3 regions of the Peribacillus sp. B65 genome follow, and region 1 is predicted to be linked to each of the others. Evidence: riboswitches for the same ligand, from Rfam matches in the RefSeq annotation. Region 1 holds a riboswitch; each other region holds the start of a gene.
The links. Region 1 has a riboswitch for lysine ahead of ACSR9O_RS12730 (amino acid permease). Riboswitches for the same ligand answer to the same signal wherever they lie in the genome.

Region 1 (5,113 bases):
TCCAAGGAGTTTTATGGATAGTGATGGTGATGGGATAGGGGATATAAACGGGATATTGATGAAACTCGATTATTTACAAGAACTGGGTGTGAACGTGATATGGCTATCCCCAGTTTACCAATCTCCCAATGATGACAATGGGTACGATATCAGTGATTATAAATCAATCATGACTGAATTCGGGACAATGGCTGACTTCGATAGGTTGTTGACGGCAGTTCATGAACGTGGAATGAAGATCATGATGGACCTGGTGGTCAACCATTCTTCAGACGAACATCCGTGGTTCGAGGAATCGCGATCCTCAAAAGATAATCCGAAACGTGATTATTATATTTGGAAACCTGGCAGGAATGGGAAGGAGCCAAATAATTGGGAGTCCATTTTTAAAGGTTCGGCATGGGAATATGATGAAGGAACCGATGAATATTATTTACATTTATTCAGCAGGAAACAACCGGATTTAAACTGGGAGAACCCTAAGCTCCGTGAAGAAATCTACAGTATCATGACATGGTGGCTGGATAAGGGTGTCGATGGCTTCCGGATGGATGTCATCAACTTCCTATCAAAAGATCAAAGCTATTCGGATGGAGCCGTTCGCCATGAGAAGCAGTTTGGTGACGGAAGCCCATTTTTCCTGAATGGCCCGCGCATACATGAGTTTTTACAGGAAATCAATCAACGGGCGCTTTCTGGGTATGAGGTGATTACGGTTGGGGAGATGCCAGGCGTCACACCGGAGGACGCACAATTGTTCACAGGTAAAGATCGTGGTGAGCTACATATGGTCTTTCAATTCGAACATATGGATTTGGGGAGAGGGCCTGAAGGAAAGTGGAGTAATGATAAGTGGAAGCTTACCGATTTAAAGCGAATTCTTTCCAAGTGGCAGACTGGTTTGGAGGGGGATGGCTGGAACAGTTTATACTGGAACAACCATGATCAGCCCCGGGTTGTCTCAAGGTTTGGTAATGATGGAAAGTATCGTATTGAAAGCGCTAAGATGCTTGCTGCTTGTCTTCATATGCTTCAGGGTACACCTTATATATATCAAGGGGAAGAGCTGGGCATGACCAATGTTGCATTTGAAAGCATCGATGAATACCGGGATATCGAAACATTGAATTCATATGACGAACTAGTCAATTCTCATGGCTGGTCAAAAGAGCGGATGATGTCAGCCATTCACGCCCGCAGCCGAGATAATGCGAGAACACCGATTCAGTGGAATGACTCCCGGAACGCAGGATTCACGCAAGGGACTCCTTGGATTAAGGTTAATCCCAATTTCCCCGAGATTAATGCAGAAAAGGCCTACAATGATCACAATTCCATTTTTCATTTTTATAAAAAGCTTATCCAATTACGCAAGGAACATGATATCGTCGTTTATGGCCGTTTTGAACTGCTGTTCCCGGATGATGAACGAATATTTGCCTACACGAGATCGTTGGAAGAAGAAAAGCTGTTGGTGCTATGCAACTTTAAAGAAGAGCAGGCCTCCTATACTTTGCCTGAAGAGCTGCATGCATATTCTGCCACAAAGCTGATCGGCAATTATGATCAGGAGGAAGAAGGAATCTCCAGCAAACCCCTGCAACCATATGAATGCCGTGTTTATCAATTGAAATGAAAAAAGGACCTGTTCTTCTTCGATTAGGAAGAACAGGTCCTTTGCGTATTATTTTGATTTAAGGTCACATTCCTCAAGCGGAATGATTTTCGTTTTGTGCTTAATTTTATAGCCGAACCATAAGACGAAAAATAGAATCAAGCCAATGTAGGAAACGAACATTGAATTCCAGTCGATCCCATCGCTGCTGAAAGCTTGATAGCCTTGTCCGATAATAATGATAATACAAAGGACAAGTGCGAATATAGGCCCGAATGGGAAGCCTTTTGCCCGGAATGGTAAAGCATTCATATCAAGGCCTTGAGCTGCGTAGGCTTTGCGGAACCGATAATGGGCAATCGCAATCCCTACCCAGGTGACGAATCCCGCCATGCCTGAAGCGTTCAATAACCAGATATAAACGACGCCATCACCGAAAAACGAAGCTAAGAATGCAACGCAGCCAACTAAAGAAGTCACGATAAGGGCATTCACGGGTACTCCTCTTTTATCTAACTTGCCTAGGAATTTCGGTGCTTTACCATCACGTGCCAAGTCCCATAGCATACGGGTTGAAGCGTACATGCCAGAGTTACCGGCTGAGAGTACGGATGATAAAATGATCGCGTTCATGATGGATGCAGCAAATGCAAGGCCGGCCCTTTCAAATACAAGCGTAAATGGACTTACGGCAACATCTTCACTCAATAAACGTGAATCGGTAAACGGAATGATCATGCCAATTACAAAAATGGCTAAGATATAGAATAAGATGATACGCCAGAAAACGGATCTGATCGCTTTTGGGATATTTTTTTCTGGATCCTCACTTTCACCTGCAGTCACTCCAAGCAATTCCGTACCTTGGAATGAAAAGCCGGCAGCCATGAATACGCCTAGAATCGTGAAGAATCCTCCGTTAAAGGGACCTTCGCCCATTGTGAAATTGGAAAAACCGATTGGGTCTTTGCCACCCATGATTCCGAGAATGATCAGTACACCCGTGATCAAGAATATGACGACTGTCACGACCTTGATCATGGCAAACCAGAATTCTGTTTCCCCGAAACCTTTAACTGACATGTAATTGATAAGAAACATAATGATTAACGCAATGGCACTCCAGATAATTGAAGGGCTATCCGGGAACCAGAACTTCATAATTAAGACAACGGCTGCCAATTCGGCAGCAATGGTGATTGCCCAGTTATACCAGTAGTTCCAACCAATCGCAAAACCGAAAGACGGATCGACGAATTTGGATGCATAGACACGGAACGAACCGGCCACTGGCATGAACGCTGCCATTTCTGCAAGACTTGTCATTAAGTAATAAACCATGATGCCGATGATTGCGTATGCCACCAAGGCACCGCCGGGTCCGGCTGAATGAATGGCCCCGCCACTAGCTAAAAATAAACCTGTTCCAATCGTTCCACCTAATGAAATCATCATTAAATGACGCGCTTTCAGGCTCCTTTTCAGTTCAGTAGGGCTTGATGGTGATTGTGAATTTGACAATTGATGTTACACTCCTTTTTATTGGAAGGGAACGAAAAATAAAAAAACAGCAGTCGAAAAAGATCGACGGCTGTTTATAATAAACCCGTTTATCCTTCCGAAGATAGCTCCCCACGCTTTTCTGAAAAAACGTGACAGTGGTGTTCCTGTTCGGTTACACCGCCAGCAAGAATATACATGGAATATACCCTAACTTCGGCAACTTATCCTTTCAAACGGAGTCTTTAATTTTCCAGAATCTCGTCCGTTTTACTTTTATAAGCTGCAGCCTCTAACTCATCGGTAAATGAGGAAGTATTCAATTTTCTATAATCGTTTGCGTCAGTTTAATAGGTGACGTCGGACGATTGTACTCATGAAATTCATGCAATCGTTAATAGATTGCTAGTAATTGAGTAAACTTTACTATATCAAAATTATAAAATAACTTCTGGGATATCGCAATGATTATTTTAGGTGGTTATTTTTTCCTAGTTGAATGATGGCAGTAAGGAAGAATTCAAGTGACGATATACTAAAATAAAGCATCCTGATAACTAAACGGTTTTCCTTTTTATTAGGGCGTAGTCCAGTTTTACATGTTTGACCTCTCCAGGATTCTCAAATAGGTCCACTGCCATTTTCCCAATCCATTCCAGCGGTAAGGAAATGGTCGTGATGTCGAGCATTTCGCCAAGGCTATCATTATTGAAGCCGAGAATGGCCACATCTTCCGGTACCCTTATACCCGATTTCTTAGCGGTAAGAATGAATCCTGCCGCCGTGTCATCATTCGTGATGATGATGGCTTCAGGTTTATCCATCATCGAATTCCATTCCTGAAACAATTGTTCACCGTCTTTGATGTGATAACTGCCTTCAAACAGCCATTCTTTATTGTTTATCAGTTGATGTTTACTCATGATATCGTTAAAGGCTTTTGTGCGGTGGGAACTATTTCTGCTTTTTTTACGGCCGAGGCTGTATCCGATTTTCTTATATCCTTTAGCGATCACGTACTCAAGGGCACAGGAGAAAGCTGCATAATGATCAATGCTGATGGATGAGAATTCAGCCTGAGCTGTATCTTCACATAAAATAATCGGTCCGTATTTTTGATATTCCAAGAGGATTTTCATTTCTGAAATCCTTGAACAAACGATAATGCCATCGAGCTGCTTCATTTGCAGCATATTAAAAGCCTGGATTTCTTTCTCTCTATCATAATTTGTTTGAAAGATGACGATATGACAGCCGATTGCATTTGCCTGTTTAGTGATTCCGTTAACGATTGCCCCGTAATATGGGTGATTGTTGAAGGGGATGATGATGCCGATAAGATTGGTCTTGCCTTTTGAAAGATGAATGGCGTTGATGTTTCTCGTATAATTCAAACGATTGATCGCTTCTAAGACGCTCTTTCTTTTATCGGGGCTTACATATGGATGATCATTCAATACACGAGACACTGTTGAGACAGATACACCAGCACATTGAGCTATTTCTTTAATATTTGTCATGGTATCACCGTTTTTTCTTTTTTTTTATTGTACAGTATGAAACCCATTTCAGGGCAAGGGAACAGTGTGGGACTGCTGAAGATTTCTTCAAATAAGGTCTTGTTCTGGTATTGGTTTCATCCTTTAAGATTTGTTTAAGTCTTAGAGGAGGAGGAAATCATGATGTTCCAAACTTTAATCACCCTGGTTGTGCTTTGCGGAATCGAATTGGGATTTGCGTACTTGGCAATTTCATTGAAACAGGAAAAATGAGTGGCAATGCCAGTCAAGAATTCCGCGGTATTACCACGTTTACTCGTGAATTTTGGCATTTTACTCGTGAAATTCACACATTTACTCGTGAATTTCATGTCGTCCAGAAATAGCTCCCCTATATTATATTCACCATTAAAACTCCACAATATAAATATAACTTCATCGTTACGTATCATGTACGGAATGACTGGCTGTCAGGGAGCTCCCTAGTGAGATTCCTGAC
Region 2 (5,113 bases), 470 kb from region 1:
GAATGTTTTCATTCACTGCTGGCTTTAATGCAGACTCTAATTGGTCAAAACTTTCTCCAAGCATCATGTTGACGAATACATTTATATTCTTGGAGCCAATTATTTGGCCTTCCTCGTAAGCAGTAATCTTGAATTGTGATGAACCCGATATCTCCTTGCTAGGTGTAGCTTTTATTGTCAACATTTTTTCTTCTGTTCCTGATAGCACATACTCAAGTTCATTGTGCTCTACACTCCAACCTTCAGGTGCATCAACTTTAATTTTCCCGTTCATACTTTTACTTCCATAATTTTTCACCTTCACTTGGAGTGCAGTCGATTCACCTTCTGTTACTAAAGAAGGAGAAGCTTGTACCGAGACCATTTCCAGGGCTTTTGTCTGACCATCAGCCAGTAACACCTTTTTACTGCTATTGTTAAATGAATCTAGTGCTTGTACCTTAATTTCATAATCAGTACCTGGCTTAAGTCCAGCAACAGGGAACTCTAAATTCTTTGGCACAGGATCATAATAGAATTCAGAAAATGCGGTGAAATCTGCGTCCATCTCCCCTGTTTCCTTGTTTTTGGCTGTAATGTGATATGAATGTACGAGTGCGTTATCTTTTGCCTGTGGAAATGTTACATTTAAACTTCTTAGTGTAGATTTTTCTTCTACAATCGAAGCCTTATCTTTAACTGCAAAAACCGGTGGTAACTGATCTCGATCGTCTGTATATTTAAATTTATTTTTTTTAGAAGGATTTTTTATTACCCATGGTTTTCCTGTCCAATCGTCTTTATGAAAGTCACGTTTTTTAATGACAACTTCATTATTATAAACTTCTACAATCATTCCTTGACTAATATCCCGATATCCTTCTGGATGGAACCCTTGAAGTTTACCTGGCTCCAATTCCAAATAACTTACAGAAGACGTGCCAACTGACGTAAAGTCTTTTTGATGAATCGTTCTCGGGTCTTCGAGTGGATAATGAGAATGGCCTGAAAATGTAATAACCTGTGGATGTTTCTTTAAAGTATCATATAAAAGTTCTTTATTTTCCTGAGTTCCCCACAAGTCACTTCCATACACAGTGTCTTTAATGTGTTGATGAAGAAAAACAAAGATTGGTTGGTCCGGATTCTCTTTTTCTGCTGCAGCTAACTTTTCACCTAGCCAGTTAATTTGATTAACGGAATATAAACCATGCGTATTACCATTTTCCGGACTTAACGTAATAAAATCATATCCATTTACTTTTTTATGATAGTAAAGAGAATCCATTCCTGTTTTCTCGAGAAAACGATCTTGTGCCTTTTCAACGGAAAGTCCATTCCAATAATCATGGTTCCCCATTGTAAACATGGATTGGACACCACCTTGTTTCTTCTCATTATAAATGGAGAAGAACTTATCATATTCAGAAGCGTATCCATAGTCCGTTAAATCCCCAACGACAACAAAAGCATCCTGTCTAGGCGCAGCTTTATTTAATTGATCCATGGCTGTTCTGAACTTGTTCATATCAGCTGTTGATCCATCATCAATATGCACATCACTGATTACTGGAAAAACGAGCTCAGGTTTACGTTTATTATCTGAATTTGAAGATTCCGAGAATGCTTGTACACTTGATAAAGAAGTTGTTAATCCTACCGTTACAACTGTCAGCATTGCTGCAAATTTATTTTTCCCTTTCAAAATCAATACCTCCTATTTATCGTTTAGCTAATTATGTATTTTTTAAACAGATCAACAACTATCCTCCTTGTTTATAAATTTTTAAGGTGTTTACCAATTAAAATAGTAACTTTACATTATTAATAAAATATAAGACCAATGTAATTTATATATTAATAAATCAAAAAAGGACTAAGGCCAGTATTCGTTCCATTCACTTTTGTCTCGTTTTTGGTATTGATTTTCCATTTCTTAATGGGAATGGAATCCTATCCCTCAACTACGTAGTTACCCGTAAAATGGTAAATGATTCCACAGTGCATAGAAATACCAATTTTCATATGGTAAAGTCTAGAAGAAGGAAAGGAGAGAGGTTATTATAAAAAATTATTAAATATTGTGATGGTAATAACTCTTGTCTTTGGACTGTTTTTTGCGATTGCACCGATGAATAAAGCATTAGCATTGTCCTACGATAATACAAACCCTTATTCGACAGGTTGTGCTTCTAAAAGCCCAATCACCTATGAAACAGAATATATATATAAAACTATTAATGTTGAGATTACATAATCTAAAAAAGATGAATCCAGCCCTATACCGTATCCATTTTCATTGATTATTCATGTATTCTAAAAAAATATTTCTAAATTGCCTTGCATTAGAAAGGATTCCTTGTTATATTACAGTCAATTAAATATTTTCTTACTTCATACTTTTGAAGTGAGGATAGAGGAGCAAAAACCATTAGTACACATTTTGAGGAGAATGAGATCCTATGACTATTGTGGAAAGGGGAATTTGCCGAAGCGGAAAGAATCTCATGTTCTTGAAGCTGGTTCTGCTATTGAATAAATACAGGACTGTCATATAGGAAACTATATGGAGGGCTATCTTATGCGCGGAAACATTTTTTGATAAATATTGTTTCTACTGCAGCAGCGAATCCTCGTTGTTGCTTTTTTGCGTTTACTCCTGAATGGCCCACCACCTCTGAATATTTTCAAAAAATCATACAAAAGGGTGTGAAGTTATGAATTTTGGCCAAGTTTTAACCGCAATGGTTACCCCGTTCAATCATAATGATGAGGTTGATTTTAATGCTACGAGAACTTTAGTAAACTATTTAATTGCTAATGGCTCTGATGGATTAGTAATAGCTGGTACAACTGGAGAGTCCCCTACATTAACAACAGAAGAGAAACTGGATTTATTCAAAATTGTTGTTGAAGTTGTTGATGGAAGAGTTCCTGTCATAGCTGGAACTGGCTCAAATAACACGAAAGCTTCCATCAACTTAACAAGGCAAGCTGAGGCAGCAGGAGTCGACGGAATAATGCTCGTTACCCCATACTATAACAAGCCGTCTCAAGAAGGATTATTTCAGCACTTTAAGGCTATTGCCCAATCAACATCTTTACCGGTAATGCTCTATAATATTCCAGGACGAAGTGTTGTAAACATGTCAGTAGAGACGATTGTTAACATCTCAAGAATCAACAATATTGTGGCAGTAAAAGAGGCAAGTGGTGACTTAGATGCCATGGCACAAATCATAAGCAAAACAACTGGTGATTTTACATTGTACAGCGGCGATGATGGGTTAACATTACCGGTTTTAGCCATCGGTGGAACAGGAATTGTTTCGGTTTCTTCACACATAATTGGTAATGAAATGCAAGAAATGATAAATAGCTTTAAAAATGGTGATGTCCATGGTGCTGCCGCTACACATCGTAACCTTCTTCCAATCATGAAAGCATTATTTGCTGCACCAAGCCCCGCACCAGTAAAATCAGCATTAAATATGCGGGGGTTAAATGTTGGAGGTGTCCGGTTACCATTGGTCCCTTTAAACGATGAAGAAAAAAGAGCACTACAAATGGCTCTACAACCTAGAAACGAAGAAGCTGTTTTGTTAAATAAATAAATAAATAAATAAAGATAATGATTCATTCAGCATACTTTAATACCGTTTTTCTAATTAAAGACCATAATAAACGGGATAAAATTTTAAAAAGCAGTGCAACTCATAAAGAGTGCACTGCTTTTTAATCGATCCACGGCTCAGTGCTTAAACTGGTTGAGCACTCCATTTTCAAGAAAAAATATATGGCATACAGTTGGAATTATAAATTTCAAATTTCTAACGCAATGATTTTATCGGGATCGATCATAAGCTTGTATTTCTAGTGATGTTGAGATGTAATTATTGAAAGACATAGTGTACCTGCCCAATTCTCTTGAAGTGATAAGAATAATCTTAAATGACTCGTTCCTTGGGATCCAATCTATAAAGGACTTCATTTTTTTATTTCTTCTTCTACCTTTTCTCTCTCTCTCTTGTTCTATAAAACACGTTCGTAAAAGTGTACTTTTACGAACGGGACTTTTCTTCCCATATAGGTAAAACAGTTGAATATTTAATTTCTCTAAGAGCTAGGCTAGTTTGAATTTTTGTTATGCCTAGTTTATTTAACTTTCTAATAAATATTTCTAATTCCTTCCGATCTTTATTAGCCACTTTTAGAAGATAATCATACTCACCTGTTAAACAATGACACTCTAATACTTCTGACATAGAAGCTAATGCCTTTTCCAAAACTTCCAGTTCTTCAGCTTGATGTATATTTGTACTAATAAAAATGAAACATAATAAATCAAAACCTAGCTTCTCCTGGTTTAAAATTGCTACTTGTCCATTAATAAACCCTTCATTTTCCAAACGTTTTATCCTTGAATGTATAGCTGGGGGAGATAACTTGACACGCTTTGCAAGCTCAGTATTACTTAACTGTGCATCCTTTTGCAGTAAATCTAAAATTTGAATATCAACATTATCTAGAACCTTGCTTACGATAGATTCCACTTATAGTCACTCCTTTTACAAATGTTCCAAAAATAGTATCACTTCAATAGCAAAACAAAATTTTATTCTGTTTATCGGCAATATTTATTAATATTATTCTAAGTTTCTTCTATTATACAAAATAATATATTAATAACGATCTAAAATGTTAAAATTATTAATAAATAAATGCCATTGTGCACAATGGCTTCGATCCTTTTACTTAAACAGTGAAAGATGTAAAGGAGCAGAATGAAATGCAATATTATTATTTTTCGTTATTACTTTTAACAAGTTTGTTATGGGGTGGAAACTTTGTCGTTGGAAAGTCGCTTGTCGAACATGCTTCTCCGATGACATTGACGAGTTTAAGGTGGATCATTGCTGTTAGTTGTCTTTTGCCAATTGTATGGTGGAAAGAAAAAAAGATATTTCCTCCTCGAAGTGCAATCCTTCCTTTATTTTTGATGGGAATTACAGGTGTGGTTCTATTTAACCTATTGCAATTTGTAGCATTAGAGAAAACATCAGCGACTAATGTTGGATTAATATCAACATTAAACATGATTTCAATTGCTATTTTTTCATTTTTCTTTTTAAAA
Region 3 (5,113 bases), 1.6 Mb from region 1:
TACAGCTCCAAGGAATTCCCAGCCTTCATATTTCGTTACAAGACCTTCAACTTCATAACGGCGAACCTGCTCGTCCAATGCGTAAAGTAATTGCTGACCAGTTGTTGCACCAGCGAATGCTGTACGGCTATGTTGAGTACCACCGAAACGACGGAAATCAAGAAGACCTTCCGGAGTACGGTTGAACATAACACCCATACGGTCAAACATATGGATGATCGATGGTGCTGCTTCGCACATCGCTTTAACCGGCGGTTGGTTAGCCAAGAAATCTCCGCCATAAACTGTATCGTCGAAGTGGATATATGGAGAATCCCCTTCACCTTTTGTATTTACTGCCCCGTTGATTCCGCCTTGGGCACAAACTGAGTGAGAGCGTTTAACAGGCACTAAAGAAAATAAATCAACCTGTTGTCCCAGCTCTGCTGCTTTGATCGTAGCCATTAATCCAGCTAGACCTCCACCAACGATAACTATTTTACCTTTACCCAATTCTGTCACTCCCTTATTTCCATTAGCCAAGCTATGTTTTTCCTAATTCTTATAAATGAACTCTATCTTCTTATACGAAAGCGAAAATTGCGCTGATTCCGATATAAGAAAGAAGAACGAAAACGATCAATGTAAAGTAAGTCATGATTCTTTGCGATCTTGGTGAAACTGTAAGACCCCAGCTAACTGCAAATGACCATAATCCATTAGCAAAGTGGAAGATTGCCGAGATAATACCAACAATATAGAACACAATCATAAATGGACTAGAGAAAATTTCAGCCATCATGTCAAAGTTAACTTCAGCACCCATAGCTGCTTGAATTCTAGTTGCCCATATATGCCAAACAAGGAAAATCAACGTTATGATTCCAGTTAGACGTTGTAGCATGAACATCCAGTTACGGAAGAAACTAAATCTGCCTAAATTGTTTTTTGCTGTAAAGGCAATATAAATTCCGTACACAGCATGGAAAATGAGCGGTAGATAGATGACGACCCATTCTACCAGAATCTTCACGGGCGTATACTCAATTAAATGAACTGCCCCATTAAAAGTCTCTTCTCCTTTTGTTGCCATAAAGTTTACCGATAAATGAAAAATTAGGAATAGACCAATTGGAATTACTCCTAGAAGTGAATGAAGCCTGCGATTCCCAAACTCACGATTTTTTGCCACTAAGTGCCCCCCCTTAATTTGTGAAAAATCATGCAAAGATAAACTGGTGGCTACCTTTTATCTCCGCGTGAAAATACAGTATAGAGTCAAAAAAACTCCTCTATACTTCCTTTACAATTATGTGACATGTCCATTTTACTCCTGACTTCTATATGCGTCAAGAAAACGGATACAAGAAATCTCTTTTTCAGAATAGATTTTATTGGATTAAATTAGCTATTTTTTGTATGTCAAGATGATATTTTGAATAAATTTCTAATTTAACTATTAATATCTCGATATAATTTCTCATTTTTTTCCAATTGTTATTTAAATAAATAAAAAACAGTATAATTTGCAAAAGAAATACGTTTATAATAGATTTACAGAAAGAGGCGATAAATTATGAAAAAAAATATTGCTGCTGCGATAGAAGAAGAGATTCAAACTGAAGAAATTCAAACTGAAGAATTCCTGGTTCCAGCTTTCGGATACGAATTAATCAGAGAAGTTCTATTGAACGATATTCTCGGAAAAGACTCTAATCAAATCCTCTATTGGGCAGGTAAACAATTAGCAAGAAAATTCCCATTGAATGGCGATCAGGAAGTGATTGAATTTTTCCAAAGCGCTGGATGGGGCAATCTGGAAATCTTGAAATATACGAAACACGAGATGGAATTATCCCTGACGGGTGAAATAATCAGCCGCCGCCTGGATTTACACCCTGATTGTCACTTCCAACTTGAAGCCGGTTTCCTTGCCGAGCAGTTTACACTGCAAAAAAAATTCCTCAGCGAATCAACGGAAGAAATTAAACGCCGCGCAAAAAAAGTGATATTCACCATCCAATGGGATCCCAGAGATCCAATCTAATGAGCCCTTAAAACAGACTTACCCTTTTTACCGGAAGTCTGTTTTTTATTGGACTCCTGACACTTAAGCTAGCACATTTGCATGCTGACCTAGTTTAAATGCTTCATGAAGAGATTCGACCGCCTTCACCATTTCCTTTTCATTGACGACAGTCGAAACTTTAATTTCCGATGTGCTGACCATTTTCACCTGGATGCCTGTATTGGCCATCACTTCAAACATCTCGGCAGCCACTCCCGGATTGGATACCATACCAGAACCGACGATGGACACTTTTGCCAATCCGCTCTCCGTTTCGACTCGGTCGAATCCCAATTGTTCTTTATTATTTTCCAGCACGATCAAGGCCGCTTCCGTATCTTCACTTTTTGTGGAAAAAGATAGATTGGTCGTATCCTCGGCAGTCATGCTTTGAATGATGATGTCCACATTAATCCGGTTTTTCGCAAGTGTTGTGAAGATTGTGGATAATGCACCAAGTGATTGGGGCAAACCATATATTGTGACCCTCGTAATACTGTCTTCAAAAGCAATCCCGCGTACAATTAAGTTTTCTTCCATAGTTGCTTCCTCCTCAATGATCGTTCCTGATTCTCTCTCCATGCTTGAACGGACTTCAAGCGGTATTTGATAATTTTTTGCATATTCGACAGCCCTTGGATGAAGGACGCCCGCCCCCAAGTTGGCAAGTTCCAGCATTTCATCATAAGAAATCGATTGGAGTTTTCGTGCGCCTTTTATGTAGCGAGGGTCCGTTGTGAAAACACCCGTTACATCCGTATAAATATCGCATCTATCCGCATTCAGCGCTGCAGCGATGGCAACCGCTGTCGTATCGGAACCGCCTCGCCCTAAGGTAGTGATTTCCCCATTTGCATCGTTCCCCTGGAAACCAGCCACGACCACTATTTTCTTCTCCTGAAGCTGAGCTTGGATCCTCGTGGCATCGATGTTTAAAATCCGGGCATTCCCATGAACGGATTCCGTTTGCATGCCAGCCTGCCAGCCAGTATACGAAATGGCTTCATGTCCTTCTTCAATCAATGCCATCGTTAACAGGGAAATCGTTACCTGTTCCCCCGTAGTCAATAGCATATCCATTTCCCTCTTGCTCGGGGTTCCGGAAATATCCCGGGCCATGGAAACCAATTGATCCGTGGTTTTCCCCATGGCTGAAACAACGACGACTACCTCATTTCCATTCTGCGCTTCCTCGATTACCCGATTGGCAACATTTTTGATTTTTTCTACGCTTCCGACGGATGTTCCGCCAAATTTTTGAACGATTAATGCCATCCTCATGCACCCTCTCTACCTTTTTAGGCAATAAAAAAAGCAATGAGAAATATCTCATTGCTGTGATCACATATCTAAATACTGTAAACACAGTGAGATAGCTCTCCAGGGTATAAACCCTGACAATCCGCCATTTATTAAATGTCGGACCAGGAAAACAAGGTATGAGTCTTGTCTTCCTTCGGCGTCATCCCCTTTCAAAACCTTTCATGGAAGCTCATACTTCTCCAGGTTTTTACTCTTGAATTCCGCACCTCTATCAGCACTTTTAAGTTGTCTAGTTAAAAATTCTTTTTAATCATAGCATAGAGATTTATCGGTAGCAAGATTATTCTTGTAATTTTCTAACGATTCCCTCTGCTACCCCTTTTGGCATGCCAGCTTCCATGATTTCCTCGGCGGTTGCCTCTTTGATTTTCTTCAATGATCCAAAATGCCTTAATAATTGCTTCCTTCGCTTTTCCCCGACTCCTGGAATATCATCAAGCTGGGAGTGAACTGCATTTTTCCCGCGTAGCTGACGATGGAATGTAATCGCGAACCGATGCACTTCATCCTGAATTCTTTGCAATAGGTAAAATTCCTGGCTCCGTGAATCAAGAGGTACGATTTCAAGCGGATTTCCGATCATCAATTGCGAGGTCCTATGCTTTTCATCCTTAATGAGGCCTGAAAGTGGAATATCAAGGCCCAATTCATTTTCCAGAATATCCCGTACAGCTTCCACATGTCCCTTTCCGCCATCAATGATGATCAAGTCCGGAAGCGGCAGCCCTTCTTTCAATACCCGTGAATACCTTCTTCTGACCACTTCACGCATCGATTCATAATCATCAGGCCCTTGGACCGTCTTGATCTTATATTTGCGGTACTCCCTTTTTTCCGGCTTTCCATCAATGAACACGACTAAAGCGGAAACTGGGTCACTTCCCTGGATGTTGGAGTTATCGAAAGCTTCAATTCGATGCGGGGTGTAGATACCCAGTTGCTTCCCGAGGTTTTCCACCGCATTGATCGTTCTTTCTTCATCCCTTTCAATCAAAGAGAATTTTTCCTGAAGCGCGATGGAGGCATTTTTATTCGCCAATTTAAGCATGTCTTTTTTCGCTCCCCGTTTCGGGTGAATCGTTTTGACACCAAGCAGCCCTTCGGCCATTTCGGCATCCACTGATTCAGGCAGCAAGATTTCCTTTGGTTTAAAGTGGTTCGTAATCTCGTAAAACTGACCGAGGAATGTAAGAAGTTCCTGTTCTGGTTCATCGTAGACCGGAAAAAGTGAAACATCCCTTTCTATTAATTTACCCTGCCGGACAAAAAATACCTGAACGCACATCCAGCCTTTATCATAGGCAAAACCAAATACATCCCTGTCGATGAAATCTGTCGTCATCATTTTCTGCTTCTCCATCGTAATATCGATATGGGCAATTTTGTCACGGAACTCCTTGGCCCTCTCGAAATCGAGATCTTCCGATGCCTCCAGCATTTTTTCAGTCAGTTCTTTTTTTATTTCAGTATGCCCGCCGTTCAAGAACCTGTTGATATCATCCACCATTTTTTTATATTCCTGTTCCTCTACATCATATACACATGGGGCCAGGCACTGGCCAAGGTGATAGTAGAGACAAACGCGATCAGGTAAAGTATTGCATTTTCTAAGGGGATAGATGCGGTCGAGCAATTTTTTCGTTTCGTTAGCTGCAAATGCATTCGGATAAGGACCGAAATATTTACCTTTGTCTTTTTTGACTTTTCGCGTAATGATTAGACGTGGGTGGCGTTCCGCAGTCA

Region 2: another riboswitch for lysine. It lies ahead of dapA (4-hydroxy-tetrahydrodipicolinate synthase); the one in region 1 lies ahead of ACSR9O_RS12730 (amino acid permease).
Region 3: another riboswitch for lysine. It lies ahead of ACSR9O_RS20225 (aspartate kinase); the one in region 1 lies ahead of ACSR9O_RS12730 (amino acid permease).

What each region holds. Positions count from the first base shown of each region.
Region 1 covers NZ_CP195840.1:2,603,161-2,608,273, forward strand. Annotated here, with positions in the region: gene ACSR9O_RS12725 (glycoside hydrolase family 13 protein) at 1-1,636, shown strand, start outside; gene ACSR9O_RS12730 (amino acid permease) at 1,685-3,136, opposite strand; lysine riboswitch at 3,233-3,418, opposite strand; gene ACSR9O_RS12735 (LacI family DNA-binding transcriptional regulator) at 3,673-4,635, opposite strand.
Region 2 covers NZ_CP195840.1:3,077,248-3,082,360, forward strand. Annotated here, with positions in the region: gene ACSR9O_RS15025 (metallophosphoesterase) at 1-1,684, opposite strand, end outside; lysine riboswitch at 2,386-2,564, shown strand; gene dapA (4-hydroxy-tetrahydrodipicolinate synthase) at 2,697-3,593, shown strand; gene ACSR9O_RS15035 (Lrp/AsnC family transcriptional regulator) at 4,041-4,532, opposite strand; gene ACSR9O_RS15040 (DMT family transporter) at 4,769-5,113, shown strand, end outside.
Region 3 covers NZ_CP195840.1:4,155,495-4,160,607, reverse strand. Annotated here, with positions in the region: gene sdhA (succinate dehydrogenase flavoprotein subunit) at 1-492, opposite strand, end outside; gene ACSR9O_RS20235 (succinate dehydrogenase cytochrome b558 subunit) at 563-1,171, opposite strand; gene ACSR9O_RS20230 (YslB family protein) at 1,556-2,026, shown strand; gene ACSR9O_RS20225 (aspartate kinase) at 2,090-3,322, opposite strand; lysine riboswitch at 3,413-3,589, opposite strand; gene uvrC (excinuclease ABC subunit UvrC) at 3,651-5,113, opposite strand, start outside.